3 regions of the Sphingobium chungangianum genome follow, and region 1 is predicted to be linked to each of the others. Evidence: predicted binding sites of a transcription regulator. Region 1 holds the regulator's gene; each other region holds the start of a gene.

What was found. Region 1 encodes LexA, which represses DNA repair genes until DNA is damaged. Its sites were predicted from a motif close to GTTCCNCNCTTGTTCT; they were not measured.
Region 2: ACWNC0_RS13640 (ATP-dependent helicase) is a predicted target of LexA. The motif match lies at 4,094-4,109, and genes of this name have one in related genera.
Region 3: ACWNC0_RS05165 (ImuA family protein) is a predicted target of LexA. The motif match lies at 3,156-3,171, and genes of this name have one in related genera.

Annotation. Positions count from the first base shown of each region.
Region 1 is NZ_CDRNIV010000006.1:884,828-895,152, forward strand. It holds gene ACWNC0_RS11400 (recombinase family protein) at 1-561, opposite strand, end outside; gene ACWNC0_RS11405 (ComEC/Rec2 family competence protein) at 553-1,821, shown strand; gene lexA (transcriptional repressor LexA) at 1,782-2,453, opposite strand; gene ACWNC0_RS11415 (hypothetical protein) at 2,606-2,758, shown strand; gene ACWNC0_RS11420 (molybdopterin molybdotransferase MoeA) at 2,807-3,991, opposite strand; gene moaC (cyclic pyranopterin monophosphate synthase MoaC) at 3,988-4,458, opposite strand; gene trpC (indole-3-glycerol phosphate synthase TrpC) at 4,455-5,246, opposite strand; gene trpD (anthranilate phosphoribosyltransferase) at 5,243-6,235, opposite strand; gene ACWNC0_RS11440 (anthranilate synthase component II) at 6,350-6,940, opposite strand; gene ACWNC0_RS11445 (DUF6766 family protein) at 7,059-7,460, shown strand; gene ACWNC0_RS11450 (hemerythrin domain-containing protein) at 7,525-8,037, shown strand; RNA gene ssrA (transfer-messenger RNA) at 8,043-8,387, shown strand; gene ACWNC0_RS11460 (tetratricopeptide repeat protein) at 8,694-9,077, shown strand; gene ACWNC0_RS11465 (hypothetical protein) at 9,348-10,325, shown strand, end outside.
Region 2 is NZ_CDRNIV010000006.1:1,313,466-1,323,790, reverse strand. It holds gene ACWNC0_RS13675 (hypothetical protein) at 1-82, shown strand, start outside; gene ACWNC0_RS13670 (response regulator) at 198-656, opposite strand; gene ACWNC0_RS13665 (pseudouridine synthase) at 818-1,735, shown strand; gene rsmD (16S rRNA (guanine(966)-N(2))-methyltransferase RsmD) at 1,795-2,331, shown strand; gene ACWNC0_RS13655 (globin domain-containing protein) at 2,425-2,874, opposite strand; gene ACWNC0_RS13650 (Rrf2 family transcriptional regulator) at 2,990-3,478, shown strand; gene ACWNC0_RS13645 (Fe-S oxidoreductase) at 3,426-3,839, opposite strand; gene ACWNC0_RS13640 (ATP-dependent helicase) at 4,179-6,455, shown strand; tRNA gene ACWNC0_RS13635 (tRNA-Ala) at 6,843-6,918, opposite strand; tRNA gene ACWNC0_RS13630 (tRNA-Ala) at 7,055-7,130, opposite strand; gene ACWNC0_RS13625 (TIGR02300 family protein) at 7,219-7,554, opposite strand; gene aroA (3-phosphoshikimate 1-carboxyvinyltransferase) at 7,704-9,044, shown strand; gene ACWNC0_RS13615 (CBU_0592 family membrane protein) at 9,041-9,292, shown strand; gene cmk ((d)CMP kinase) at 9,289-9,924, shown strand; gene rpsA (30S ribosomal protein S1) at 10,097-10,325, shown strand, end outside.
Region 3 is NZ_CDRNIV010000004.1:34,440-44,764, forward strand. It holds gene ACWNC0_RS05155 (error-prone DNA polymerase) at 1-933, opposite strand, end outside; gene ACWNC0_RS05160 (Y-family DNA polymerase) at 930-2,447, opposite strand; gene ACWNC0_RS05165 (ImuA family protein) at 2,362-3,123, opposite strand; gene ACWNC0_RS05170 (SOS response-associated peptidase family protein) at 3,251-3,901, shown strand; gene ACWNC0_RS05175 (hypothetical protein) at 3,943-4,299, shown strand; gene ACWNC0_RS05180 (SOS response-associated peptidase family protein) at 4,296-4,595, shown strand; gene ACWNC0_RS05185 (barstar family protein) at 4,614-5,003, opposite strand; gene ACWNC0_RS05190 (LysR family transcriptional regulator) at 5,217-6,242, shown strand; gene ACWNC0_RS05195 (helix-turn-helix domain-containing protein) at 6,206-6,463, opposite strand; gene ACWNC0_RS05200 (carboxymuconolactone decarboxylase family protein) at 6,846-7,151, opposite strand; gene ACWNC0_RS05205 (response regulator transcription factor) at 7,347-7,718, opposite strand; gene ACWNC0_RS05210 (response regulator transcription factor) at 7,804-8,301, opposite strand; gene ACWNC0_RS05215 (PAS domain-containing protein) at 8,617-10,325, opposite strand, start outside.

The sequences.
Region 1 (10,325 bases):
GGGGTCAACATTGATCCAAGCAGGGCAGGTGGACGTTATGGCGATGTGGCTACCGTTGGTTGCCTGCGCCTTTTCAACCTTCCGCTTCCACGCCTCTGCGAGTCGATCAGCCTTCTTTTTAGACTCTTCGCGGGCAAGCTCAGTTTTAAGGATGACCTCCATAACTGGCCCCATAGGGACGCGCTCAAAGGCTGGATAAATGCGATTGCCATCCACCGTTGCTACGGTAACGCCATTGCGCGTCAGCATCGTGAGCAGCGGTAGAACCTCGTCATATCCCTGACGGCTTATGCGGTCCAAATGCTCCACGATAAGCACATGGCCATTTTGGAAGTAGCCAGCTTCCGCCTGCTGCTCAAACTCGTAAAATGCGCCACCTTGTTTGCGGTTAGAACCTGAGAAAGCGGAGCGGCCTTCATCTCGCAAAATGCGGGTGGCGTCTGTTTCCCAACCATGCTGCTTCGCCATTTCCTCGCACAAGCGAAGCTGGCGATCCATGCTGCTGCCCTTGCCTTGTTCAGCGTTTGAGAAGCGGGCGTAAATTGTGGCGGGTTGGGTCATCTTTTCTGCCTACGCCCAAAGGGCTTAACGGGTTGCTACTCCTATTACACTACGACGGGCGCGGAGGTGCCGACAGTTCGATCTTGCGTCGCGGCACTGCTGGTGCTGGGCGGGCTTGCGCTAGGGCGCGAGGCTATCACCTTGCGGCTGATAGCCGCCGGTGCACTGGTGGTTCTGTTGGCATGGCCAGAGGCGCTGGCGGGGCCAAGCTTCCAGATGAGTTTCGCCGCTGTTATCGCCATTGTTGCCTTGGGCGAGCATCACCGCTTTCGGGCGTTCGCGGCATCCCGTGAGGAACCAGCACTTCGGCGACTGGGGCGTCACCTTGCCGTCCTGCTTCTCTCAGGCTTTGCGGTGGAAATGGTTCTGGCGCCGATCGCGTTGTTCCACTTTCACAAGGCTGGGATGATCGGCGCTTTCGCAAACCTTGTGGCTATTCCCCTGACGACCTTTGTCGTCATGCCGCTGGAGGCGTTGGCCCTGCTGTTGGATGTTGCCGGTCTCGGGGCTCCTGCCTGGTGGTTGACAAGCCGTGCGCTCGATCTGCTGCTGCTGATCGCGCATTGGGTGGCGGCAAGTCCATGGGCGATCGTCACTGCGCCGTCCGTGCCCAACGTGATTTTCGGGATTATCGTGCTGGGCGGCCTTTGGTGCCTGCTGTGGCGAAGCGCTTGGCGATGGGCGGGAATGGTCCCCGTGACGCTGGGGATGGCCATCATCGTGATGAGTTCGCCTCCCGACATTCTGGTGACCGCGGATGGGCGCCATGTGGCCGTCCGGGGGCAGGACGGCGACATGGCTCTTCTGCGCGAACGGGCCGGAGATTTTGTCCGCGATATGATCGCAGAGAGTGCAGGCTATGGAGGTCCACTGGGCGCTCTTGCAGACCTGCCTGAGGCGCGTTGTTCCATGGACTTGTGCATGGTGGCCCTAACCGGAGGAGGGCGCATATGGCAGCTATTGGTGACGAGAAGCGGGGTTGTCGTACCCAAGGACATCCTGGCACGCGATTGCGCGCGCGCCGACATCGTTATCGCTGACCGCCGCCTGCCGCCATGGTGTCGGCCCCGCTGGCTGAAAGCCGACCGGCGGTTGTTGGCACATACCGGCGGGCTGGCGATCGATCTTGATGGAGGAACCGTGCGAACCGGGAAAACAGTGGGCGACGCACATCCGTGGGTCGCCCGCCCTTTCTATTTACCGTCGCGCCGCCGATCCGATCAGTTGTACCGCCGGAGCAGACCAGCCAGCTTTCCTTGAATGCGCACCTGCTGCGAATCGTAGATTTGCGGCTCATAAGCATTGTTGGCCGGATCGAGCCTGACCTTAGGTCCCTGGCGATGATAATATTTCAGCGTCGCCTCGCTATCCTCGATCAGTGCGACCACGATTTGTCCCTCGCGCGCGACTTCAGTGCGCTGGATCAGTGCAAAGTCACCGTCGAGGATGCCCGCATCGATCATCGAATCGCCCGAAACCTCAAGAGCATAATGGTCTCCGGCACCCAATAGCGCCGCAGGAACGGACAGCATATTCTGTCCTTCCATGGCTTCGATCGGGACGCCTGCGGCAATCCGACCGTGAAGGGGGATGTCGATCACGTCGTTGGCTGCAATCGGGGGCTTGGTCGATAGTTGCGGCTTGGGTGTTGATGCGACCTTAGGCGCGCGATGCATCGCTTCAGGAAGTTTCAAAACCTCCAGCGCTCGCGCCCGATTTGGCAGGCGGCGGATGAATCCGCGTTCTTCCAGCGCATTAATCAACCGGTGAATCCCGGATTTCGATCGAAGATCGAGCGCTTCCTTCATCTCCTCGAACGAAGGCGAAACCCCGCCTTCCTCGAGCCGCGTTTGAATGAAGCTGAGCAATTCCTGTTGCTTGGGCGTCAGCATGCCGACTTATCCTCCATAGAACGGATGGAGAACGCATAGGAAACGTAAGGAGGCAAGTCAAGCAGGGTTGCGCCAAGCGTAACGAAAGGAACGGACCTGCGTCACAGCCGTTCAGTAGCGGCCTTCCCAAAGAGGGTGAATAGGAGAGTAAGATGGCGAACCAGAACGATCAGGACAAACAGCGCCGCCAGCAAGGTGGTGACCGCTCAAGCCAGGGCGGCCGTCAGCAGCAGCAGGAAAATCGCCAGGGTCAAATGGGCGAGAGCCGCAAGGACAAGAGCGATCACAGCAAGCAGCAGCGCTGATCTACGTTCGGTTGAATCATGGGGAGGGGCCGCTTTGCGGCCCCTTTCTCATTGCCAGAGCGGAACGATGGTTACTTTGTCGCCTACGGCAGCCGGAGGTGAATCGGCCGGTCGAAGGATCAGGCAGTCCGCTTGAGCCAGGGCTGCGGTAGCGGCGCTGTCCTGCGAGGTAACCGAGACCAACCCAGCACCAGTGAGGTAGGCGCGAAGATAGTCGTCGCGCTCTCCTGTCGCTGGGAGTGGGGCGGCGAGTTCCGCGATCATTGTACGCGGGAGTGGGCTAGCGGCTCCGGCCATGTGCCGGACGAGCGGCAGCAGGAACAGCGTTGCGGTCACGAAGGCGGATACGGGATTGCCTGGGAGGCCGAGGAATAGGGCGTCGCCCAGCGTTCCCGCCATAAGCGGCTTGCCGGGTCGCATGCGAATCTTCCAGAAATCCAGAGTGCCGCCTGCCGCCTGGAATGCGGGCCTCACCAAGTCGTGATCGCCGACCGAGGCACCTCCGGTCGAGACGATGATATCGGCCCCGGCGGCTTCTTGGAGCGATCGGACCATTGCGTCCAGATCGTCGGAAACGATGCCGACGTCGATAACCTCCGCGCCTGCCTGACCTAGCATGGCCGCAAGCATGGGCGCGTTGGAGGACGGCAAGCGGCCAGAGGGCGTGGGCGCTCCCGGGGGAACGAGTTCATTGCCGGTAGAGATCAGGGCGATGCGCGGGCGGCCGCCGACCGGGAGGGTTCCGTGGCCCCCAAGAACGGCGAGAGCAATCTGCGCGGGACCCAGTGGAGCACCGGCAGGCAGCAATAGATGATTTGTGCCAAAGTCGCTTGCCGCCGGGCGCACATTTCGTCCTGTGGGTAATGGAGAGCCGAGGGGATGCACGAGCTGGCCGTCCAGCTGGGCATCTTCCTGGATCAGGACGGTATCGGCGCCTGGCGGAAGTGGTGCGCCAGTGAAGATGCGGCAGCATTCCCCCCGAGCCAAAGTAGAGGGAAGGGAGCCGCCCGCCGTGCTTTCAGCGGTTAGGCGCCAGGGGCCAGGCCATTCTGCCGCACGAATGGCATATCCGTCCATCGCCGATAGATCTGCCCAAGGCTGATCGCGCAAGGCGACGACGTCGCGTGCGAGCCATCGGCCTACACAGTTGAAAACCGGGGCGTCCTCTTCCGGCAAGCGGCTACCCAGCGCAAGCAGGCGCGCTTGAGCCTCCGCGACCGGGAGCAGGCTCATGCGACGCGCCAGTCGCCCGACTTGCCGCCCGACTTTGCGAGCAACCGGACGTTGCCGATGATCATGCCCTTATCGAGCGCCTTTGCCATGTCATAGATGGTCAACAGCGCCGCAGAGGTGGCGGTAAGTGCCTCCATCTCAACGCCAGTTTGACCCGCGCTTCTGGCGGTAGCCGTGACGGTGACGCCTTCTGTTTCCAGATCGAAGTCGATAGCCACCGAGGTCAGGGCGATGGGATGACAGAGGGGGATGAGGTCGGAGGTCCGCTTTGCCGCCATGATGCCTGCCACTCGCGCTACCGCGAGGACATCGCCTTTCTTCACCAGTCCTTGCGCGATGGCGGCCGCCGCTTCAGCGCTCATGCCGATGTGGCCGGTTGCGATGGCTTCACGGGCGGTCACGGCCTTGGCGGAAACATCGACCATATGGGCCGACCCATCCCCATCAAGATGGGTGAGCTTGCTCATGCGCCGGTCAGCAGCGCGCGGGTGGCGGCTTCGACATCGGGCTGGCGCATCAGGCTTTCGCCCACCAGGAAGCAGCGGACGCCATGTTCGGACATGGCGATCAGGTCGGCATGGCTGCCAAGGCCGCTTTCGGCGACGAAGGTGCAGCCTTCCGGCGCGTGGCCGACCAGTTCATAGGTGCGGGCGAAGTCAACGCTGAAGTCTCGCAGGTCGCGGTTGTTGACGCCGATGAGGCGCGAGCGGAGCTTGAGCGCGCGTTCCAGTTCATGAGCATCATGGACTTCGATCAGTGCATCCATGCCAAGGCCGAGGGCGGCGTCTTCTATCTCGGCCATCTGGCTGTCGTCCAGCGCGGCAGCGATGATGAGGATGGCATCGGCTCCGAGCGAGCGGCTTTCCAGCACCTGCCAGGGATCGACCATGAAATCCTTGCGCAGGACCGGCAAAGCGCAGGCGGAACGGGCGGCCATGAGATAATCGTCATGGCCTTGGAAATAAGGTTCGTCCGTCAAGACCGACAGGCAGGCGGCACCAGCGGCGGCGTAGGCCTGAGCATGGGCGGGCGGGTCAAAATTCTCGCGGATAAGACCTTTCGATGGGCTGGCCTTCTTGATCTCCGCGATGAGCCCAAAGCCCGAGCGAGCGGCGCTGTCCAGTGCCTGGCGGAAGCCGCGCGGGGGTGTCTGCTCGGCGGCGCGGGCGTGGAGCGTCGAGACGGTGATCGCTGCCTTGCGGCGGGCCACTTCCTCGCGTTTCGTGTCGCAGATTTCGATCAGCTTGTTCGTCATTTATAGGCAATCCAGCAATTGAGCAGCGCGTTGGCGAGTCCACGGTCGATGGTTTCGGCAGCTTCCTCGACACCTTCGCGCAGATCGGTAACGGCGTCCGCTACGAGAAGGGCAGCGGCTGCGTTAAGCAGCACGGCGTCGCGATAGGCGCCCGGCTCACCCTGAAGCAGGGCACGCAGGGCGGCGGCGTTATGAGCGGGGTCACCGCCGCGTATCGCCTCAACCGGGTGCGTAGGCAGTCCGGCGTCGGCCGGGGTGAGGCGGCGCATTGCGACGATGCCCTGCGCGGTGACTTCGGCGACGTCGTTGCCGCCCGCGAGGGACAGTTCGTCGAGGCCCTCATCACCCGAAACGATCATGGCGCGATCGACGCCAAGTTCCGCCAGCGCCTCGGCATAGATGGGAACATAGGCGGGGCGGGCGATGCCGACTAGCTGACGGCGCACACCGGCAGGATTGGCGAGCGGACCCATCAGGTTGAAGATGGTGCGCTGGCCGATGGCCTTGCGGATCGGGCCGAAGCGTTTGAGCGCGGGGTGATGCTTCTGCGCGAAGAGGAAGCAGATGCCGAGATCGGCCAGCGTTGCCTCCGCCGTATCGGCGACGCGATCAAGATCGAGGCCGAGCGCTTCGAGCGTGTCGGCGGCCCCGGCCTTGGATGAAGCGGCGCGGTTGCCATGCTTGGCGACGGGCACTCCGGCGGCGGCTACCACAAGACTCACTGCTGTCGAGACGTTGAGCGTGTGGTGGCCATCTCCGCCTGTGCCGCAGACGTCGATTGCGCCTGCGGGGGCGGCGATGGGGATCATGCGCGCGCGCATGGCGCGGGCGGCGGCGGCGATCTCTGTTGCAGACTCGCCGCGCTGAGCCATGGTGACGAGAAAGGCGGCGATCTCCGCCTCTGGCAGGTTGCCGTCGAACAACAGGTCGAAGGCGGCGGCGGCCTCGGTTGCGCTCAATGGCGCTGCGGGATCGGGCAGGCGGGTCATCGCCTTTGCCTTAATCACGACGCCGCGCCGGAGTCGAGGGGAGGGTGCGGGAAAGTCTTTCGCACATGACATAGCGAAGCCCTGTGCTTCGTTCGCTCCGCCGCGAAACCGAAATCAGGCGGCTGCGCGCTCCTTTACCGGAATCCCGGCGATCCGCATGAAGTTCGCCAGCATCTCATGCCCGTATTCGGTCGCGATGCTTTCCGGATGGAACTGGACCGAGTGGATCGGAAGGCTTTGATGGCGGAAGCCCATGACTGAGCCATCCTCGCTGGTCGCATTCACGATGAGGCTCTGCGGAATGTTATCCACGATGAGCGAATGATAACGGGTCGCTGTGAAGGGGGATGGAATGCCCTCGAAAAGCCCCGTTCCGTCATGGGTGACGGGGGAGGTCTTGCCATGCATCAGACCGCCCCGAACGACTTGCCCGCCGAAATGCTGGCCGATCGCCTGGTGGCCGAGGCATACGCCCAGCAGTGGTGCGCCCGCGTCGGCGGCGGCCGCTACGAGTTCAAGGCTGACGCCCGCCTCATTGGGCGTGCAGGGACCGGGCGAAAGCAGGAAGGCGCTGGCGCCGCTGGAGAGGGCCTGGCCTGCCGAAATGGCATCGTTGCGGACGACCTCCACCTCTGCGCCCAACTCCATGAGGTAGTGGACCAGGTTCCAGGTGAAGCTGTCATAATTGTCGATGACGAGGATCATGGGACCATGGCTATAAACAGCGAAGCGCGCCGGGCCAATCGGAATCGGCACTGGCAGCTGGCTGAACCGGCGACATGCTTTTGCGTTGTCCCTCCGGAGCGACATGAGGGAGGATGGTATGAAGCGCTACGCCTATGGTTGGATCACGGCCCTGTTCTTTCTGGTGTCGATCGTGGGTCATTGGGTGTTTGGCTGGTGGGCCTATGTGGATGACGCAAAGACGCACGGGCAGGTGCCTGAACTGGCGGCCTATGCCATCGAGATGGGCCGGGATACGTTCGAGAATTGGCAGTCGGAATTTCTCCAGCTGATCTGGCAAGTCGTAGGCCTGGCCTATTTCCTCTATGTCGGTTCGCCAGCCTCCAAGGAGAATGACGACCGGTTGGAAGTGAAGGTCGACGAACTGCTGAAAATGGCGGGGGGCAAGGATGCCGAGCGGTTGATCAACGAAATAGACAGCCGTTATCTGCGCGCCGGTGGTCATGCGAAGCCGCACGGTCAGGATCTGGGCTATGAATGATAGCAGGGAACCCGGAGGCCTGTCAGCCGCTTCTTGACGATATGTGTTCGTGAGGAGGACGGAAATGGCCAAAGCTGAGTTTACCGATGCGATCGCCCTGTTGAAAGCTGATCACCGCAAGGTCGAGGACCTGTTCGAGCAGTTTGAAAAGGCGAGGGCCGCAAACCGGAAGCAGGAAATCGCGCATCAGATCTGCACCGAGCTGAAGATTCACACGACGATCGAGGAGGAGATTTTCTACCCCACCTTTCGCGGCAAGATCGAGGACGACACGCTCGATGAAGCCTATGTCGAGCATGACGGCGCGAAGGTGCTGGTGAATGATATCGAGGCCGGATCGCCGGAAGATGATTTCTACGATGCCAAGGTCAAGGTGCTGTCCGAAGAGATCAAGCATCATGTGAAGGAAGAGGAAAGGCAGTCTGACGGCATGTTCGCCCAGTGCCGCAAGACGGATGTGGATCTGGTCGTGCTGCGTGACAGGATGATGGCGCGCAAGCAGGAGCTGATGGCGCAGGCGAAGGCCAGCGGACTGCCGGTCGCCAAGCCCAAGGCCGTCCATCTGCTCCCGGCCTGACCGAAAAGGTTGATAAATGGGGAGCGCTGCCCCATATGGGTTTTGCCGGGTTCGCCCGGCTATGGTGATAAATCGTGTCGTGTAATAGGCGCAGCGGACCCGGGGGCAGTACCCGGCGGCTCCACCACATATCCCGGCTTGTACGGGGTGTCTGACGGGGCCGAACTAGGATCGACGTGTGTTGAAAGGCGATGTCTTCACCCGGCCTGAGTAAGCCGTAAAAATGTTCAAAACACGTAAGTGCCAACGATAACGAGGCTCTTGCTCTTGCTGCGTAATTGATGGCCTCACGGCCTGACATTACCCAAAAAGAACGCGGTTGAACCCACCGGGCAACAGAAGGGAATTCAGCGGCTTCCGGAGGAGCCGGGCAACAGAATCCTCCGGACCTTCCTTCATTTAAGTGATTTTGGCGGCCGTCCTGCGTGGCGGGTGGCGCTGGCTATGGGCTGGCAGGCTGAATCTGTAGCTGCGAATCGGATGTCATGAACCAAGACGGTTCAATTACAGTTTTATGACAGTTAGAAGAAAAATTTATAACATATTGAATTATAGGAAGTAAAAATCCTTTTTTGGGTGCAGTTCGCTGCTTGTTTAGATGTCATCAAGATGAAATAATCCCGGCTATTATAGAAAGTTTTTTCGGGAGAAATTGGATGATGAAGGTAGCGGCGATCGTCGGGCTGATGCTGGCGGGGGGCATGTCAGGCGCGGCCGTGGCTGCATCCGATGAAGTGGTTGTGGTCGGTGTTCCCGATGGGCAATTGGCCGCTCCGGCCTTGGTGGCGAAGGATTATGAAAGAGCCGCCCGCCGCCTTGCGCCGATGTGGCCGGACGGGGCGAACGATCCGGCTCGGTTGATCAACCTTGGCAACGCTTATGCAGGCTTGGGGCGAATGAAGGATGCGCGAGAGGCTTATGGGGCCGCCCGCTTTGCGCCGGAATCGACGTTGCTGCTCGCGAATGGCGAAGAAGCATCGTCGCGGGATGTTGCCCGCCGCGCACTCGGCCGCCTTGAAGCGAGCTACGCCATGCGCTGACATCGGCCCGTTAAGTCATTGAACAGTGGGGCGTCGTCCGGTGGGACGGCGCCTTTCTTTTTGCGTGGACGGCTTTCGCAATCATCAAAGTGAAACAAGAGTCTCTGAACTGTCATTTTAAAGTCACTCTGCCGTCACGGAAGCAAAATGTCTCTGTCATCTGGCGCGCCTAGCTGCGGCGACTGAGGGCGGCAGGGGGCGTTGTCCGATTCGTGAATCCCCTTCGCTCCGCATCTTAACACAAACCGGCATCGCCGGAGCGGAGACGACATGGTCAAGACTAATCGTATCACTACCATCCTGATGGCGGGTTGCGCCTGCGCTGCTCTGAGCGCTTGCGGCGCGGACGATATCGCTTCGCCGGGCGAGGGGACGATCGTCCTGCCCGCGCCGACGCCTTCGCCGAGTCCGACGCCGACGCCCACTCCTACGCCGGGCAATGTGACCGCTGCGGCCGACTGTCCGACTATCTCGGGTGCGGACCAGCTGACCAACCTTGGCACCATCAGCGACGGCACCAATACATGGCGCAATTGCGGCTTCCCCGCGCGTTTCAACAGCTCGACCGCGATCGCCAAGACGGCGGGCGTGATCTATTCGCTGCCCGGCCGCGTTGATGTCGGCACCGATCAGGGTGCTGCGAGCACTGGCTCCAATGTGACGCTAACGATTGATCCGGGTGTGGTGGTCTTTGCCGGCACCGGTAGCGCCTTCCTGGCCGTCAATCGTGGCAACAAGATCAACGCTGTTGGTACGGCCGCACAGCCGATCGTCTTTACCAGCCGCGAGAATGTCACCGGGTCGGCGACCGATCAGTCGTCGGGCCAGTGGGGTGGCATCGTGTTGCTCGGCCGCGCCAAGATCACCGACTGCGATCAGGCGCCCAATGCGGCTCCGGGCACCACCGCGTGTCAGCGCGACACCGAAGGCACGACCGGCGCGCTCTATGGCGGCGACAATGACGCCGACAATTCGGGCCGCATGAGCTATGTCCAGATTCGTTATTCCGGCTTCGTGCTGGCGAATGGCAAGGAATTGCAGGGTCTGACTCCTTCGGGCGTCGGCACCGGCACGCAGCTTGACCATATCCAGGTCCACAACAGCTCGGACGACGGCATCGAGGCTTTCGGTGGTTCGACCCACATGAAATATCTGGTGCTGACCGGCAATGAAGACGACAATCTGGACACGGACGTGGGCTTCCGCGGCACGGCGCAGTTCGTTATCTCCGTGCAGCGTGCGAACAAC
Region 2 (10,325 bases), 430 kb from region 1:
CGCAATCTTCATCAGCTTGGTCGGAATATTCAGTTATGGCGTGGCTGAACTCCTTCTATCGCCAGCCCGGCATAAACACTGAAGTGACCGGTTCAAAGCAAGGGACAAGATCGGCTGAATGACTGGCTCTGGTCGTTAGTGACCTGTTCCCAATTGAACCTGTCATCAACCAACAGCGCATCCGCGCCTCGCCAACCTCACCCAACCCGATCAAACAAATGCAACCCACGCGGCACGCGCGGCAGATCCCCACCACGCAGCACCGCCTCAATCACCCCGATCGAAGCCAGCAGATCACGCGGCAAATAAGGTTTCGCCAGACACCCTACCGCCATCTCATGCGCATCAACCGGACAGGCGCCGCTGACGAACAGCACTGCCAGCCCCTTTGCATAGGCATGACGCGCCACATCAATGCCCGTCTTGTCGCCATGCAGGGTGATATCGGCGATCACCAGATCGACCTCATCCTGCTCAATGACGCTGATCGCATGGTCATAATCCTCGACAGTCGCGGCCACGCGGTAGCCAGCCTGTTCCAGCACATGCTCGTTGTCAAAGGCGACCAAAGGCTCATCTTCCACCACCAGCACGCTGATGATGGCCTGTGTCTGCTGCCGTGGCTTCGAGTCCCCTTTGACTAGCCCGAAAAACATTTGCCGATCCGCCCCATATGCGCCATGCACCCGATCAAACGCGCGACCCCTTAAGGGAGTTGCGGCCGATCCTGCGCACTCGGCGACAGGACGGCACTATTCGTCATTTTCCCGGCATCTCCGATATGGGAATGCCGTCGCTTCGTTAAAAGGAACCGAGCGTGGAGCCGCCGAAAAAATCAGCACCGCCGCGCAGGACAGGACCGGGCGGTCCCCGGCGCCCCACGGACGGCAAGCCCGCCGGTTCGTCGCGCCCTGCCCGCCCGCCTTTCAAGAAAAGAAACGCTGCTCCAGCCAAGCCCGCAAATCCCCATCCGGCCCGCATGGCCGCTGCCGCCAGCGGCACGAACGAACCGCAACGCATCGCCAAACTGCTTGCCCGCGCCGGAGTGGCGTCGCGCCGGGAAGTGGAACGGATGATCGAGGAAGGCCGGGTCACTCTCGATGGCCAACTGATCTCGACCCCGGCAACGCTGCTGACCTCGCTCAATGGCGTGGCGGTGGATGGCAACCCGGTGGCGCAACCCGCTCCCGCTCGTCTCTTCCTGTTTCACAAGCCTTCCGGCTATTTGACGACTGAGCGCGATCCGCGCGGCCGTCCTACCATCTACGACCGCTTGCCCGCCGATCTGCCCCGCCTCATGCCCATCGGTCGTCTGGACATGACCACGGAGGGGCTTCTGCTCCTCACGACCGATGGCGAATTCAAACGGCAGATGGAATTGCCAGCGACCGGCGTGCCGCGCACCTATCGCGCCCGCGCCTTTGGCGAAATCAGCCAGGCCCAGCTTGAAGACCTGTTTATGGGCATAGAGATTGACGGCATCCGCTATGGCCAGATCGAGGCCAATCTGGAACGCCGCACCGGCCGCAATCAGTGGATCGAAATGACCCTGACGGAGGGTAAGAACCGCGAAGTGCGGCGTGTTCTGGAACATCTGGGCCTACAGGTGAGCCGCCTCATCCGCACCAGCTATGGCCCCTTCCATCTCGGCGAGCTCGCGTCGGGCGCAGTGGAGGAAGTGCGCCAGCACGACCTCATCGTCTTCCGCAAGAGCTTGAAGACGCCCAAATCCTGAAGCAAAACCCGTTCGCCCTGCGCTTGTCTTAGGGCTTTCCTTCTGCACGGACGCCAATCATGAGAATCATCGCAGGCCAATGGCGCGGCCGCCCGCTGGCAGCTCCCAAGGGCGACGCCACTCGTCCCACGGCCGACCGTACGCGCGAAACGCTCTTTTCCATGCTCGTGAGCCGTATCGGATCATTTGAAGGGCTGGCCGTCGGCGATTTCTTCGCGGGATCGGGCGCCTTGGGCTTTGAAGCCCTGTCCCGTGGCGCGGCTAGCTGCCTCTTCGTTGAACAGGATCAGGCGGCTCTGAATGTGATCCGCGCTAATGGCGACAAGCTCGGCATCCGGCCCGACATTCGGCAGAGTAGCGTGCTCTCACTGGGGCCAGCGCCGAAACCGCTGGACCTTATTTTCATGGACCCGCCTTATAATAGCGGCGCAGGCGTCGTCGCTCTCGACAAGTTAAGCCGTCTGGGCTGGACCGGCCCCGCGACCTGGATCAGCATCGAAACCGATCGCCGCGAAGATGTGGAGGTCAAGGGCTTCACCATCGACGCAACCCGCGACGTCGGCAAAGCCCGCCTGACCCTCCTAAGAGCAACCTGACTCCCTCTCCCCTTTAGGGGTCGATGAGAGGCGCGTGACTCTCATCGAGGTTGGGGAGGGGAACGCCCCAGGAGGCGTCCCCCCACCCATCAATCAAGCCGCTTCAGCATCCTCATAAGCCTGCGCTTCCTTGCCAATCAGTATCTCGGCGAGGAACCAATAGGCCTTGCCCCAGGCTTCCAACACGGCGTCCGTGGCAACTTCCGCGCCCAGAACATCGCGGATCGCGGGCAGCAGCGCTTCGGCAACCTTGGGATAATGTTCGGCCTTCACGCCGGTTTCGATGTGCCGCTGCACCATGCGCTCGACCGCGCCGGTCAAAGCCTGCAGCTTGTCGATATTCTCAGCATAGCCCAGGATCGCCGCAGCCAGGCGCTTCGGCTGCTCGCCGCTGTCTTGCGCCGCCTGATCGAACATGTCCTTGATCGACGCATCCTGGAACAGGCGCGCATACATGGCGGTCGTGATCTCCACCCCGTGGCTCCGCAGCGCGGGAGCGGTTGCTTTGACGATCGCGATGGTTTCAGCGCTGAGCTGGCTCATAAATGCACCCCTTTGAAATAGAGACTCGGCAAAGACGCCTTTACGGTACATCTTTAAACATGTAAATGATCTACATGTTTTCTCTGCAAACCCCGTTCAATTAACGCATTCCCTCATGCAATTGACCCGCCACACCGACTACGCCCTGCGCGTCCTCATCCATCTGGCCGTCACGCCAACAGGTCGCGCAACCATCCCCGAGGTCGCCCACGCATACGCTCTTTCGCGCAATCATTTGATGAAAGTCGTCCACCACCTCGGCCAAGGCGGGTTCATCCTCACCCAGCGCGGCAGAGGCGGCGGCTTCACCCTTGCCCGCGCGCCTGAAGCAATCAGGCTGGGCGATGTCGTCCGTCACACCGAAACGGACATGAACCTGGCAGACTGCGCAAGCTGCGGCCTCCGCGCCGCTTGTGGCCTATCGGGCATTTTGAAGGCCGCAACTACGGCTTTTCTGGCCGTGCTCGACCAGCACAGCTTGGCGGACGCCGCCAAAGACAGAACCGGGCTGGCGGCGCTTATTGCCGCCCTGCCCGGCGCCGTCTCTCCGGTCAGCGATGCCTGCGCGCCATCTTCTTCGAACGCGGTGCCTCGCCGGGATTGATGCAGCTATCCTGTACCGTGCGACTGCATAGCGGATAGTCTTTACCGCCTGCGGGCGGAGGGGTCATGTTGCCGCCAACGGTCACCGGATTAGCCGAACTGCCCACAGGCGCGGAAGGGTCCTTGGGCATCCCCGGCGTTGCGGGCATCATGCCGGTGTCGGCTGGAACCTCTCCAGTCGGCTGACCAGCATTGGGATCTGCCGCTGTCGCAGGACTCGCAGGCGTAGCTGGAACCGCCGGCATGCTATCAGTGGCTGGGGGTTGGGCCGTATTGTCCGGCACACCCTGAGCGATCGCAATGCCAGTAGCGCCGGTGGTAAAGGCCAGCATGGCGGCACCCGCAAGCATGATCGATTTCATGGGTAATCCTTTCCTGTTCATCACCCCGTTCTGCCTCTTGGCGGGTAGAGAACCAGATCGGTGACGCACGCGTTCCGATATCGGCGACGAACTGTGGCTCTGCTGCTATCAGGCGAATGACGGCTGTCTTTCAGCAAAGCGCTCAAGCTCTGAATTGCTCGCCCCTTTCCCTCATTGGAACCACTGGGCCTCCTTGACCTAATGACACAACGAGAGGCCGAGGGGGTGAAGGCCGTGGCGTTCCCCCTTGCATGATTCCTCTTTTGTTCTCATAAATTGCCATCAATCGCACGCGGCCAAGCCCTTGCTCCCTCTATCCATGCTCCCTAGTTGTTGACCATGACCCTCCCTGCTCCCTCGCCTGATGATCCGCCCTATCTTCAGGGCCTCAATGAGCCCCAACGGGAAGCCGTCCTCACTGTCGAGGGTCCGGTTCTTGTTCTGGCGGGCGCCGGAACGGGCAAGACGGCTGCGCTGACCGCACGGCTGGCGCATCTTATAGCTACGCGCCGCGCCTATCCGTCGGAAATCCTGGCGGTCACCTTCACCAACAAGGCCGCGCGCGAAATGCGCGAGCGTGTCGGACGCATGATTGGTCCAGCAGTAGAAGGCATGCCATGGCTCGGCACATTTCATGCCATCGCTGCCAAAATGCTTCGCAGACATGCCGAATTGGTCGGCTTGCAATCCAACTTCACCATTCTTGATACAGACGATCAGCTCCGGCTAATGAAGCAGCTGATCCAGGCTGAGGGGATTGATGAAAAGCGCTGGCCTGCGCGGCAGCTGGGTGGCTTGATCGATCAGTGGAAGAATAAGGGGCTGACGCCTGACGAAATCAGCGCGGGAGATAGCGAATCTTACGCAAATGGGCGCGGACAGAAATTATATGCTGCCTATCAGGCCCGCCTTCGCGATGTAAATGCCTGCGACTTCGGCGACTTGCTGCTCCATGTGCTCACCATATTGAAGCGCCACCGGGATGTGCTCGAAAGCTATCAACAGCGGTTCCGCTATATCATGGTGGACGAGTATCAGGACACCAACAGCAGCCAGTATCTCTGGCTCCGCCTGCTCGCTCAGCAGCGCAAGAATATCTGCTGCGTGGGTGATGACGACCAATCCATCTATTCGTGGCGGGGCGCGGAAGTCGCCAACATCCTGCGATTTGAAAAGGACTTCCCGGGCGCCAAGATTGTCCGCTTGGAGCAGAATTACCGATCCACACCTCATATTCTGGGCGCCGCTTCCGGTGTGATCGCCGAAAACGGCAACAGGCTAGGCAAGACGCTGTGGACCGACATCGACATCGGGGAGAAAGTCCGCGTCATCGGCGTTTGGGACGGGCCAGAAGAGGCTCGCCGCGTCGGCGACGAAATCGAGGCGATCGAGCGCTCCGGACGATCATTGGAAGATGTGGCCATCCTCGTCCGGGCACAGCACCAGACCCGCGAATTTGAAGATCGATTTATTCAGATCGGCCTTGCATATAGGATCGTAGGCGGCTTTCGCTTCTATGAGCGGGCCGAAATACGCGATGCGCTTGCCTATCTTCGCCTCGTCAACCAACCGGCCGACGACCTGGCATTTGAGCGGATCGTTAATGTTCCCAAGCGCGGTTTAGGTGACAAGGCCGTGGAGAAGCTCCACCGCCTTGCTCGGGCCGAGGCCATACCCTTAGCGCTCGCGGCTGCACGAATTCTCGATACCGACGAAATGACTCCCCAGGCACGCCGCAGCCTTGGCGCCTTCATCGGGGATTTGGCTCGCTGGCGCGATCGGGCGACCCAGCTTCCCCATGCCGAACTCGCGCGTCAGATACTGGACGAAAGCGGCTACACCGCAATGCTTCAAGCAGAACGAACGGCCGAAAGCGCGGGCCGCCTCGAAAACCTCAATGAACTTACCCGCGCCATGGAGGAGTATGAAACGCTGGGCGCGTTCCTTGAACATGTGTCGCTAGTTATGGACAATGACGCGCAAGCCGAGGAACGGAAGGTCACGATCATGACCATCCATGCGGCCAAAGGGCTCGAATTCGACACCGTTTTCCTGGCGGGCTGGGAAGAGGGTATTTTTCCTTCTCAACGGGCGTTGGACGAAGGCGGTCTCAACAGTTTAGAAGAAGAACGTCGGCTCGCCTATGTCGCGATTACTCGTGCCAGGAAGCTTTGCGTCATCCTTCATGCCGCGAACCGGAGAATATATGGCCAGTGGACCAGTTCCATCCCGTCGAGGTTCGTAGGAGAGCTACCTGCTGAACATGTCGAGGAGGAAAGCAGCATGGCGGGCGGTGCGTCCCTATGGCGTGCCAACTGGTCCGAGCGCGCTGATCCCTTCTCCAACGTGCAACGAGGTAGCGGGCGTGGCCCAGGCTGGCAGCGGGCGCAACAAAGTGGCCAGTTCTCCCGCGAACCCGTACGGATCGTGGAAGCTCGCGCGTCGGCGGTATCCCTCGGCAACAAGGGTCGAGATGATATGCACTTGGGGCTGCGCGTATTTCACCAGAAATTTGGTTACGGCACGATTGCGGAGATCGAGGGCAACAAACTCGAGATCGATTTTGAAACGGCTGGCCGTAAGCGCGTGATGGATAGCTTCGTGCAGCCAGCTTGAACTTGACCAAGTCAGTTTCCGTGCGGGTCATGCGCGTCAACCATCCGCTTGGGCAGAGTTTTTAAAATATCTCGTCGTTTTGCAGGAGTAGCGCCACTACCCCTGCGCCCTCCGCCTCCTCCACTGATCGAAGCACGATGGTCGAGGGCTATATAGCATGATCGTGAGAGCGGAGGAAACGCTCGCAGGCTTGGAGCGAACGTCGCCGATCTTCTGTCGCTCGCAATGATATGGGTCTCCTCCCCCATCACTTCCTCGCTGCCTAACGGAGATTGGCATATTGGAATGTGGTGTACGTCGATGCCGGAGAGTTATGCCAACTGGCGGGTCGTCGCGCGGAGAAGCATTTGCTGACGACTAACGGCAGTCTATCGCGACAAGGAAGATTGGTGGAGCCTAGCGGGATCGAACCGCTGACCTCCTGCATGCCATGCAGGCGCTCTCCCAGCTGAGCTAAGGCCCCATCGTTGCGCGGCATCATACCGCATCCCAATGGATTGGGCCATGTCCGGCATGGAGCCGTCGGCCGATATAGGATGCCAAGCACCCGCTTGATAGCTTCCGGGCTATACAGGTGAGGCTTGGACCGTCCGGAAAACTGGTGGAGCCTAGCGGGATCGAACCGCTGACCTCCTGCATGCCATGCAGGCGCTCTCCCAGCTGAGCTAAGGCCCCGTTACCAGTGTCAGCGCCGCTTGGGACCGGCGCTTCGGAGGTCGCTGCCATTAGGAGGCAGCAACTTCCTTGGCAAGCATAAAATTACTTAATTGTCGTCGTCGCCATCGTCGGCGGCGGCATCCACGCCGAGGTCGTCGTCACCGCCCAGGTCAACGTCATTGTCCGGCGAATCACCATCATCATCGACGTCCAGATCAAGATCCAGATCATCGTCTGCCGTCTCCAGTTCCCCGTCGGCGGTTTCGATAACCTTCTTCGGCGCTTCCTCGTACGGCAGCGGCTGCTTCGACTTCAGGACCGGTTCGGGTTCCCAAGCGGTGTTGCAGTTGATGCAGGAGACCGGGTCGTCTTTGCCCAGGTCATAGAAGCGCGTGGCGCATTTCGGGCAGGTACGCTTCGTGCCCCATTCAGCCTTGACCATGTCCGGCCTTGTCCTTCTTACGAGTGCTTCAACGAATATCACGCGGCACGACCATGTCGCCCGCGAAGCGACGGGCGCCTTGCCATAGCGGAACCGCGCTGTCAAAAGCCGGGCGCAATTTTTCAGTTTCCTGACAAACGGATTGACCCGTGACCACTTCTTCCGATCAGCCTGTTCCCATGACCTTCTCCAGTGCTCCTCCCCTTGCGGGCAGTGTAAGAGTGCCGGGTGACAAAAGCATTTCGCACCGTTCACTCATGCTCTCTGCACTGGCCGTTGGGGAAAGCCGCGTCGAAGGCCTGTTGGAGGGAGAGGATGTGCTGGCCACTGCCGCCGCAATGCGTGCAATGGGCGCGCAGATCCAACGAGACGATGATGGCATCTGGCACATTCGGGGCGTGGGCGTGGGCGGATTGCTGCAACCCCAAACAGCTTTGGACATGGGCAACAGTGGCACGTCGACCCGCCTACTCATGGGCCTGGTCGCAAGTCATGGCATCACTGCGACTTTCATCGGAGATGCATCGCTGAGCAAGCGCCCGATGCAGCGCGTCACCGAGCCGCTGTCCCATATGGGCGCCAGCTTCACCACCAGCCCCGGACACCGGCTGCCGCTCACCATGCGGGGCGCCTGCCCGGCTGTGGCGCTTGATTATCGCCTTCCGGTCGCATCAGCGCAGGTAAAGTCCGCGATCTTGCTGGCGGGTCTGAATACCCCCGGGGTCACGCGCGTCGTCGAGCCGGTTCCGACTCGCGATCACAGCGAGCGGATGCTCAAGGGTTTTGGTGCTGACCTGGACGTAGAAATCGATGCTGATGGGACACGGATCATCACATTAAAAGGCGAGGCCGAACTTCATCCCCAAGCCATCACCGTTCCCGGCGACCCCTCGTCGGCAGCCTTCCCCATGGTCGCCGCGCTGCTTGTGCTCGGCTCGAAGATTACCATTGAAAATGTCGGCCTGAATACCACTCGGGCAGGACTGATCGATCTGCTGCGCGAGATGGGTGGCGACATCGTCATCGAGAACCCGCGCGAAGTCGGCGGAGAGCCGGTGGGAGACATCGTCGTCACTGCGTCCCACCTGACGGGCGTCGAACCAGACCCCGCCCGAGCGCCCTCGATGATCGACGAATATCCGGTCGCCTTCATCGCGGCCGCCCTTGCCGAAGGCCGTAGCACCTTCCGAGGTCTTCAAGAATTGCGGGTGAAGGAATCTGATCGCATCGCCACCATGGCGGCGGGCCTTCGCGCCATCGGCGTGGGAGTGGAGGAACTGGAGGACGGCATCGTCATTGAGGGAAGCGGAGGTACGCTCCTGCCCGGCGGCGGCCCCATCGCGACCAAGCTGGATCATCGTATCGCCATGAGTTTTGCGGTGGCCGGTCTTGTGTCCAAAAGCGGCGTCACCGTCGATGACATGCGCCCGGTCGCGACCAGCTTCCCCGGCTTTACCGCGCTCTTACAAACGCTCGGCGCGATGGCGTGAATTTCGATTTTCCCAACGTGGTTGGCCTTGTTGGTAGCGGCCTCATGGTTATTGCTTACGCCTACAGCAATGTGGCGAAGGTGCTGAACTTCACACTATTCAACTTTCTCAATCTGATCGGTTCGTTGCTGCTGATCTACTCACTGACGGTTCATTTCAATGTCGCATCCATGGCGCTGGAGGTCGTCTGGGCCTTTATAGCCGTCATTGGCCTCGCCAAGACGTTGCGGAAAGGCAAAGCAGAATGATCATCGCCGTCGACGGTCCCGCGGCATCGGGCAAAGGTACGATTGCGAAGGCACTCGGACGCCATTACGGCTTGCCTGTGCTGGATACCGGTCTGCTCTATCGTGCGGTTGGGCTTGCTGTGCTGAAAGCCGGAGGCGATCCGGACCACGAAGCCGATGCGGTTTCAGCTTGCGATTTCGACGATGCAGTCCTCTGCGACCCTGCGCTGCGGAGCGAGGCCGTCGGCTCACTCGCTTCCCGCGTTTCCATCCACCCGAGCGTTCGCCAGGCGCTCGTCCAGCGACAGCGCGATTTTGCGACCCGATCGGGTGGCGCAATACTGGACGGCCGCGATATCGGGACGGTGATCGCGCCGGATGCGGATGCGAAGATCTTCGTCACCGCGAGCGTTCACGTGCGCGCCGAGCGACGCTATGATGACGCGCTTTCCCATGGTGGACACCCGGACATGGATAGTTTGATCGCGGATATTCAGGCACGCGACACTCGCGACATGAGCCGCGATCATGCGCCGTTGCGAATGGCTGATGGCGCAGACTTGCTCGACACCAGTAATTTGACTATAGACGCCGCCGTCCAGCAGGCGATTGCTCTGGTGGACGCCCAGTTGGAACGTCGGCAACAGGCCTGACGCGATGACGGCGCTTGGGATTCCCAGGCGCCCTTTTCGCTTATCCAAAGAGCGTCTCACCCGACATGGCCGAACGGATGTTCGCGCGGCAATCCGGCCGTGCGGACGGTTTGGCCTCAAAGACCACCGGATACAACCGGTAGGCCAGCAATGACGAGTGAAGGACTTAAACATGGCCTCTACGGCATTCCCCTCGCGCGACGATTTCGCCGCGCTTCTCAATGATTTTCTCGGTGGCGAGGACGGCGGCTTCGAAGGTCGCGTCGTAAAGGGCACCGTTACCGGCATCGAAAACGACATGGCGCTGATCGACGTCGGCCTGAAGTCGGAAGGCCGCGTGCCGCTGCGCGAATTCGCTGCGCCGGGCCAGAAGGCTGATCTGAAGGTCGGCGACGAAGTCG
Region 3 (10,325 bases), on a different contig from region 1:
ATATGGCGCGTATCCCAGGTCAGCGATCAGGCCGAGTTCGTGACGCAGCAGCTTCGCGACGCTTTCGGGCACGCCCTCCGGATAACGCTCAGTTGCGGCCTCCCATGTCAACTTCTCGAGCGCAGCTTGCGGCGTCATGCCGGGGATGCTTGCTTCCTCGGGATATTGATATTTGAGCTCGTCGAGGCTGAAGCGGCAGCGATCGGCGATTTCGAGCGATCGGGCGAGCGCTTCGGGATAGCGGCCATAGAGGCGGTGCATCTCGCCGGCGGGCTGGAGAAAGCGGTCGGCATAAAGTTCGCGGCGGCCGCCGAGGTCGTCGATGGTGCAGCGGTGCCGGGTGCAGGTCATGACCTCCTGCAGGACCCGCCGATGCGGATGGTGATAGAGGACGTCGCCGGTGACGACTGTCGGAACGCCCAGCTGTGTCGCGCAGTTGGCGAGGGTGTGGATCCGCATCTGGTCGCCCGGCCGCCGTCGGAGCGTCAGCGCCATGTACCCGCGATCGCCGAATATGCGGGCGAACCGCTCGAGGACGGTCCCGGCCGTGTTGGCCTCACCCGGCACCAACACCCCCACCAGCCCTTCTGCGAACTGGGCGACGTCCTCCCAGCCCAGCTTGCACTTCCCCTTCCCTCCGCGCTTCTTCCCCAGGCTCAGCAATCTGCAGAGCCGGCCATAGCCGGCTCGGTCGATCGGATAGACGAGGAGGGAGTCGCCGTTCGCGAGGTCGAGGCGGCAGCCCACGATGAGGCGGACATTGGTCTGCTTCGCCGCCTCATGCGCGCGGACGATGCCGGCAAGCGTGTTGCGATCGGTGATCGCCAACGCCTCGAGACCGCACGCATCGGCCTGTGCGAACAGCTCCTCGCAGCTGGATGCTCCGCGCAGGAACGAGAAATGCGACGCGCACTGGAGCTCGGCATATCTCATCCGAACAATCCGTGCATGAACCAGCCCTGCCCGCCGGTTGCGGCGTCCATGCCGTCGCCGGCGCGGAAGACCCAGTAGCGGGCGCCGGTCTCGTCCTCGACGAGGAAATAATCCCTGACCGCGAGCATTTCCGCGTCACTAAGTTGCCATTCGCCATAGATGCGCTCAGGGCCGTCGGCGCGCTTCACGCGCCGCCGCATGCCGCGCCATACGAAATGGACCGGCGGGTGATCGGGAAGCAGCGCCATGGTGTCGATCGGTTCGGGGCGACGCAGCATGCGCATCGGACGCGGCCAGTCCGGGCGCCAGCGAAGAAGCGTCGGATCGGCCATAGGAGCGACTTTGGTCACCGATCGTTCCGGGATATCGCTTTCGCGCGCCGCGATCCGGTAGATGCGATGCTCGCCGATGCGATTGCCGAGAATGTCCACGAGCGCCGCGACGTCGGGCGCTGGCTTGTCGCCGAGGTTCGAGATCGCGGTGGGATTGAGCGGTTCGACCAGCGGAGCGGCCAGCGTCATCGTCTCGATGCCGAACCCGGGTGCGATCGTTTCAATTCGGTCGCAGAGCAACCGGGTGAGCTGCTTGCGATCGCGCGTCGGCTTGGCGGTGCCCGCCCGGATTGCCTGCACGGCATTGTCGACGCGGTGAAATCTCAGATCCAGCCGGCGCGCGCCGACGCCATCGCGCTCAAGGCGATCGCAGAGCCGGTCGACGAGCTTCGCGGTATAGCGCGCCATGGTCTCGGCGGCCCCGATGGGTTCGGCGAACCGCTGGGTTTCAATCGGCAGTTCGGCCAGTTCGACAGGCTCGATCGGCTCGCTCGCCCGTCCGAACGCCTGGTCGAGGCGGCGTCCGGGTTCGGACGTGAAGCGCAAGGCGAGCGAGGCGCGGGGCATCGCTTCAAGCTCACCTATCGTTTCAACGCCGACCTTGCTGAGACCGGCCACAAGCTTGGCATCGAGGCGCAGTGCAGCGACCGGCAATTTGCGAAGCCCCGAGTCTTCGAGTTCGGTGACCACGGCGATGGTCTGCTTGCCATACCGGGCCAAGGCGTGCGCCGCACCGTAAGTCGGTGCGCTCACCGCGCGCGCGGCGGTACCGATCTCTGATAAGCGCCGTGCAAGATCGCGCAGGAGGCTCTCGGTCCCGCCAAGGATATGGGTCGCGCCGGTGACGTCGATCACCAATCCGTCGGGATAATCGGCGGCGACCATGGGCGCGTAGCGCCGCAGTGCCCAGAGCGCGAGGCGGTCGAGCGCGTCACGGTCGCCCTGAACGTCCGCATCCTGCATAAATAGCTCTGGAACAAGTGCCTGCGCTTTGGTGGCGGGCATGCCGGCGTGGATGCCGATCGCTCGCGCGGCATTATCGGCCGCAGTGATGACGCGGCGCGGACCCTCCATTCCTGTCAGCACGAACGGTCTGTCAGGAGGCGGCGCGTGCGGCCCAAGCCTGCGACGCTGGCGATCGGTCGGCCAGGTCGGCAGGAAGAGCGAGACGACCTCTCGCATCGCATGCCTCCAACAAAAAATCAGCGTTCTCGCCCGCCCGGCAGCGGATCAGCTCTACAAACCATCGATGTCGCCCAACGCCCTGGACCGGCAAGGGAGCGGAAGGCACGGACGTCACTCGCCAGCGTGTTGCCGCGGCAGTTGGCTGGCCGAAGTCGGCGGCCCCGGAGGGGCGGCGCCAACGCCGCAGTGCGATGCCGATCGTGCCGGTTCCTTCGGCCGCAAGCTGCAGGCGCCGTGACGCGGTCATCGAGAGTTTGGCGACCTCCGCGACGACCCCGGCGAGGCCGCCATGCCGCAATCCTTCCTCGAAGCAGGCGAGCACGGATGCTTCGTCGCCCGCTTCGGCATAGATGACGCGATCGGGGTCGAGGCCGGCCTGTGCGAGCGCTGGCGCAAAAAAGTCGGGTTGGGTGATGCACCAGAGCACCTGGCCTTCGGTGCGAGCGAGGATGCCCGCGGCGAACAGGGCTGCGGCTGCGCCATCGACGACGCCCTGCGCGCCGCCGGCGACTTCGTGCAGCGCTCCACGGGCCAAACCTCCGCCGGGCAGCCGCGCGTCGATTGCGTCGATCCCGAACGGCAGCACGCCGTTGTGGCGGCGATCGGCGCCTTCGATCTGTGCGACTCGGGCGCGAAGAGCGGCAAGCTGAGGGCGCGGCCCTGCTTCCGTCATGGAGGGGCCTCCTAGGCATGGCGGTGGACTAAGTTCCTATTTTGTTCTATCAAGGGGGTATGAGTCAATGAGTTGGAGTCGGGAGGGTGAAAGGGAACTGACTCCATGAGGAATTTTGAGGATTGCCATGTCTCGCTTGCACAGTGTCCAGCGCAGCATCGACGAGATCGCCGCTCATTTTGGAGCCGACTCGGCAACCGGCATCGCAGCGCCCTCCGAAACCGTAGAGGGCACTCCGGGGCTCATCATTTTCCAGAATGGCGGTCGCCGGCTCCTGAAGTCGGCAAGATGGGGTTTCCCACGCCTCACGCGTGAGATGCGTGCTCGCGGCGAAGAGCCAGGACTCATCGGTCTCGTCGCCGACCTAACGAACCCGATGTGGGAACATCTGGTCGTCGACCCGCGCTATCGCTGCCTCATCCCGATCACGCATTTTGCGAACCCGGACGGTGACCCAGGCGCGAAAACGCGCGCGTGGTTCTCGGTCAAGGATCAGCCGCTCGTCGCCTGGGCGGGCTTTTGCCGCAACACGGATGATGGTCCTGTCTATGCCGGCATGACCATGGCGGCGAATTCGGCGGTGATGCCGTTCAACGATCGCATGCCGGTGCTCCTCGATCCGCACGAATGGGATCGCTGGCTGACCGGCGGCATCCGCGATGTCATCTGGTTCCAGCACCGGCTGCCTTTCGATGCCGACCGGATGCTGGTCCAGCAGACCGACGACCTCTGGCGCAGCGGCAAGCCGCCAGTCCCGCCTCAGCTTTCGCTCCTGTAACAGCTGGTGGACTGACCGCGGGTTCCTGATAGGCTGGCGCTATGTGTAACCTCTACACTGTCCGGAAAAGCGCGGCCGAGATCGCCGCACATTTCGGGGTATCCGACCCGATGCAGTCGAATGCGCCCGAAGAGGTTTACCCAGGCTATCCGGGCAATGTCGCCCGGGAAGAGGCCGGCGTGCGAGTCATGCAGTCGATGGTCTGGGGTTTCCCCTACCGGCCAAAGGGCATGAAGCCGACATCCAAACCGAAGGCGGTGAACAATTGCGCCGATATTCGAGGCCGGATGTGGATCGGGCTCGCGCGCAAACCGCAATGGCGGTGCCTCATTCCCCTCACCCACTTTGCCGAAGCCGAGGGGCCGCCCAAGGAAAAACGCGGACCTGGTTCAGCGTGAAGGACGAGCCGGTCGTGGCCTGGGCGGGCTTGTGGCGGATCAGCGACGAATGGGGACCGGTCTATTCGGGGGTCATGACCGACTGCAACGAAGCGATCCGCCCGGTTCATGATCGCATGCCGGTCCTCCTTCACCGCGACGAGTATGACGCCTGGCTCAACGGCACATTCGACGATTCGCTTGCGCTTCAACTCCGGTGCTTTCCGGACGAATTGATCGAGATGGAGCGAACCGCCGAGCCGTGGAACAAGGCGCGGCCCAAGGCGGCCGCGCAACCTTCGCTGCTGCCGCGCTAAACCCGTAGTTGAGCAACGCTAGCCCGCGACCAATTCGATATTGGGATGGTCACCGATAATCTCGAGCACGATATCAAAATAGGTCGGTCCGATGCCACGTTCCGGGTCGGCAAGCTCCTTGGAGATGCGCTCGACGTCGAAGCCCCCAGGATGTTTCAGCTTGTCGAGATACCAGTTGCGCGTGCATTCGAAACCGAGGTCGGAGCGGTTCTTCTCCATGTCCAACCAGACGAGCTTGACCGGTTCTGCGCCATCGATCGCGCCATATCCGCCATAAAGCACGTCATCCAGAGCATCGAGGCTTCGACCAAGCTCCCAATCGACATCGGCCATGAAGACGCGATTGATCTCCCCGTAGAAGGAGGGGAGATCGGTGATCGAATGGCCGTCGATGATCAGTGTCTTCACCGGGATTCACCTCGAGCTAAGCAGGTACCACGACGTCTATAAATGGCGCACGCTAGGGGAAGCTGTGTCGTCCCGACGCTGCCGCCGTCATCGATCAACGATGTAACCTTCTCGGATGCCGTCACGTGATAATCGTGGGACCACCACGGCTGTTGCCGAACGCCTATGCATGCCTGCGGTGGCCCACAATGCCGTGTGGGATCGAACAACGTCGTGAGCAATCCAGTCAGCAAGCTTTCCTGGGATGATCTGCGTGTCATACGCGCGATCGGGAAGAGCGGCGCTCTCGCGCCAGCGGCAGAGACGCTCGGCATAAATACCTCGACGATCGCCCGTAGGTTGTCCAAGGCAGAAGAAGTCCTCGGGGTGACACTCTTCGACCGGCGCCGAACCGGATATTCCGCAACGATCCAGGGCGAAGAGTTGATTGCGCTCGCGGAGCGGGTCGAACTGGACGTCATCAGCGTCGGGCGCCGGGTTTCCGGGCATGGACTGGGCCATGCCGGCGAGCTGCGCATAACAACCAGCGATTCCATCCTGCTGTTTTTTCTCACGCCGCATATCGCCTCGTTCAAGGCGCAGAACCCTGGAATCAAGGTGGAGGTGATCGTCGGAAACGCGTCGCTGAACCTGGCGCGCGGGGAATCCGACATTGCCGTAAGGGCGACCGACAAGCCGCCGGAAAACCTCTTCGGTCGGAAGGTTGCGGCAATAGCGTGGGCGCCCTACGACAAAATCGCTGGTGCAAATCCGGTCGGGGCCGGCGCCGGTCCTCTCTTTGATCGTGATTGGGTTTCTTACGGCGGACAGCTATCGGGCCTGAAGGCCTCTCGCTTCCTCGAGGACCGCGTGCATCCCGACAACATCGCCTATCGGACGGACTCGGTCGCAGGAGCGGCAGCGGCGATCGAAGCTGGTCTTGGGGTTGGCTATTTACCTTGCATGGTTGGCGACCTCTCGCCGGGCCTGATGCGTGTCGGGCCGATCGAACCGCTGCTCAACGACGAGCTGTGGCTATTAACCCATCCGGACATCCGCAATTCGAGCCGAATCTACGCCTTCATGACGCACTGCGCTGAGGCGATTTCCCAGAATCGCCCACTGATCGAGGGATGTTGCGGTTCGGCAGTCGCGCCCGAAGTCTCGAAGACGTGCTTCCTGGAACTCCACGCGCCGTTGGATGGCACTGCGCGGAACTCGAATCAAAGACCCGGTTGTTGGCGATCCACCTTTGCGTGAACTGCCATCACCCCTTCTCCCTGATCCGAAATGAGGAAGACGATACCGTTCGATTCCAATGCACGCCGAATTTGGTCGCGCGTCGACTCATACACCCTGACCTCATTTGCGGATTCAAGGCGTTTCAATGCCGTGAGCGATACAAGGGCTTTGTCCGCCAGAGTTTCCTGCGTCCAACCCAGCAAAGCCCGCGCGGCTCGCGACTGACGGCCGGTGATCATGCATGATCACCTCCCATCAGATCAGATCCGCATTCCAGAACTACGGCTAATTTAGTCGCTTCCGGAGATTGTGGCGAGCAAGTTCGCTTGTCGGCCGCCGGGCACCGTCACCGCCTGCCCAAGCCACTACAACGGGGGTTTCGGCGCCGAACCGTGCCTTGTTCGCGCTCGCACTACCGGTCTGCCATCACGACTATTCTGGATACAGGTGAGTGCGCGCCATCAATCACGGCATCGGCGCGTCGATCGAATGAACAATCGCCGCGAGATTCTCGGGGCCCTTCTCCGGCTTGTTGAGATCGTGGACGACGAAGCCGTAGCGGCCATCGGTCGGAGCAGGATCGGCGCCCAGCGACCTTTTGTTTCCCGATGGAGAGCGATTTCAGCTGCCGAACAGATGCGTGGAGTGGGTGACTGCCGCGCCAGCACGCATCGCGGCAGCGACGATCGCGGCTTCGCTCAATTCCGCGTCGGTCGCGCCGGCCTCGCGCGCCGCTTTGGTGTGGAGATCGATGCAATATGGGCATTGAGTGGTCAGCGCGACGGCGACAGCGATCAGCTGCTTTTGCTGTGCCGTGAGCGCACCATCGGCGAACGCGGCTTTGTCGAATGCCCAGAATGCTTTCATCGCGTCAGGCGCGTTCTCATCGAGTTTTTTCAGACGGCTTAGGTTCTTCATGTCAAACATCGGAATCCTCCTCGTTGATGGGACGTGGTCGGCGAGTTGCCGATGTCAGGTTTTCGAAGTGGGCCTGCCGTTGGTTACGAGAAGACCAAAATTCTGGGTATTTATGCGGTTTGCAATCGGACGCGGGAGACTGCGGCCCGGTCCTTCGCCGTCATAAGGCGCGCAACGGGCTCCGCGTCATTTGCCAAAAGTGGCTCAGCTGATCGGACGGTCCAGCACCTTCTCGATGCAGGAGATCAATTCCCCGCTGTCGATTGGCTTTTCGAGCAGGTGAAGCCTTTCGTTTGCCGCCGAGCCGATCATGGCCCGCTCCGGGTATGCGGTGACGATGATCACGGGTAGCGGCACACTGCGCTCGCTCAGGATCCGCCTGAGCTCAAGCCCGTTCATCTCCGGCATCTGGAGATCTGAAACGACGATATCGAAGCGATCGAGACCGCTCGAGAGGAAGCTGGCCGCGGACTCGAATGTCTCCGCATCCGCACCGAAGGACCGAAAGAGGCTCGCAAGCGAAGTACGAACGAGGTCATCGTCGTCTACGATGGCAATGACGGCATTGGTGGCCAAATGGGTCCTCTTGCGCGGTAGGCGATTAAAATGCGGATCTCGTAAACGGTCAGGACTCCGGGGCGATCGCCTGTGGCCGGATCGTTCAATTGGGGGTCTGCTGCTGGCGCGTTCCTCGCTCGATCGCTTCCATCATGCGCACGACTTCGGCGAGCGTCCGCGCCTGCATCTTTCGCATCGCCCTGCCACGGTGGAGCTTGACGGTGATCTCGCTTAGTCCGAGTTCGGACGCGACCTGTTTGTTGAGCAAACCTGAGGTAACGAATTTGAGCACCTCGCTCTCGCGCTGGGTGAGCGATTTGAACCGGCGGCGCAGCGAGCGCAGCTCTTCGTCCTGCTCTTTCAGGTGCCGGTCTTGGGCAAGGGCATTGGAAACCGATTCCAGGATGTCCTGATCGCGAAACGGCTTCGGGTGGAAATCGACGGCACCTGCCTTCATTGCCCTGACCGACATCGGAATATCGCCGTGACCGGTGATGAAAAGTATGGGGATCCGCTCATCACGCTTTGCGAGCTCGCGTTGCAGGTCCAGTCCGCTTACGATCGGGAGGCGAATGTCAGCGACCAGGGCACCGCACGCCATCTGGCAGCGGATTTTCCAAGAGCTCTATCGCGTCCGCGTAGAGAGCGACACGATAGCCTGCCGAACGTAGCAACCTTCCAAGTCCGGTTCGAATCTGCTCGTCGTCATCGACGACGAGGACAATCGGTGCCGCTTCCCCGAATGGCATTGTCGCAGGCATTTCGGGCTTATGACTCATCAAGTACAATCTCGCCCTCCATCGAGCACTATGGCGGCACCGCGAACGGACCTCTCATTCGTTTACCCCGCAGTCGAAGGCGCTTCTATCACACGTTCGTATAGCGCTCGCCGGGTCCCGCTGAGACCGAATGGCATCTAGTGCTCCACGGGGAAGGTGAATCCGACCGTTGCTCCGCCCGCCGCGTTACCGCGGACGAAAATCTCGCCGCCATGGCTTTCTATGATCGACCTGCAGATCGATAGACCCATCCCCATGCCTTCAGCCTTGGTTGTGAAGAACGGCTCGAAAATCCTGGCGAGATCGTCCTCGTCAATTCCGGGCCCGTCGTCACTCACGCAAAGCGTAACGTCGCCCTCGTGGTGAGATGTCTCAATGATCAGGCGCCGCTCGGAATCATCTTTGCGCGGCGCTTGGAGGGCGTTCATCACCAGATTGATCAGCACTTGCTGTATCTGAACCTGGTCGGCGATGATGGTAGGATGATCGTCGGCGAGGCGGACAGACACGCGTGCGCGATGCTGGCTTATGTGCGAGCGCAGAAGTGGGAGAGTACTTCGGACCAGGTCGCCAAGGCCAAATCGGGCAGGCTCCGGTTCTTTTCTGGCAAATATCGCCCGCAATTGCCGCACGACTTCGCTGACTCGGCGCGCGCCGATTACGGCGCTTTCGACCGCCTCGCGCGCTTCTTTGAGGTCGGGCTCGGGCCGATTGATCCAGCGCAGGCTGGCTTCACTGTTGGTGAGAACGCCTGAGATCGGCTGGTTTATCTCGTGAGCGATCGATGCTGTGAGCTCGGCCATGGTCGCAATACGCGTGACGCGGGTGAGGTCCGCTTGCGCCCGATGCATTTCTTCTTCGGCGAGCTTCGCCGCGGTAATGTCCATCACCACGCCTGAGGCATTTTCGCCATCGTCATCGGCATGGGTCGGGTTCACCAAGACCCGCAAGTGCTTCAGACGCTCGTCGGGCATCACCACTCGAAATTCGAAACTAAGGTCGCTTTCACCGCTCTTGATGCGTTCGATCGCCGCGAGCACGTGCGCGCGATCGTCTCGATGGACGCACTTCAACACGACCTCGAAGCCCGGCGTCACCGATCGGTCGAGTCCGAAAATTCGGTAAGTCTCGTCTGACCAATAATGCTCGCCGGTGACGCGGTTTAGCGCGACGCTGCCCGTCATGCTTATCAACTGGCCCTGCCGGAGGAATGCTTCACTACGTCGAAGCTGCTCCTCGGCTTGCTTGCGGTCTTCGATATCGAAGGTCGCGCCATACCATTGGTGGACTTTCCCTTCGTCGTTGAAGCGTGCGGAACATACGGAGAGACACCAACGATACCCGGTATCCGGACTGCCGACCCGGAACTCGTACATCCCATCGCCATCGCTGAATCTGTGCTTGTCCCAATAGTCGACGATACCCTGTCGATCTTCGGGATGGACAGAATCCTGCCAGCCCCACCCCATAACCTCTTCGAGTGTTTTACCCCAGGCCTTCAGGTAGCGCTCGTTTGCGTAGTCCATTTCGCCATCGGCTGTCGTGCGCCACATCATCGTCGGTGCATGATCGACCAATGAGCGAACGTCGGCCAGTTCGTGATCTGTATTCAGTTCAGCCGATTTCCTATCGTCGATCGAGAGCGCCACCAGCGCACGCGCCTTCTGTCGATACGATGGGCCGCAGTTTAGGAGAAACCAGCGATACTGCCCCGCGGCGTCCCTGATCCGAATGTCGAGTGATTGACCCGTCTCGGAAAGCGACGGGTCACGCAGAAATGCGAGCTGCGCACGATCGTCTGGATGAATGTAGTCGAACCATCGGTCGAGAGACAGGTGATCACCAG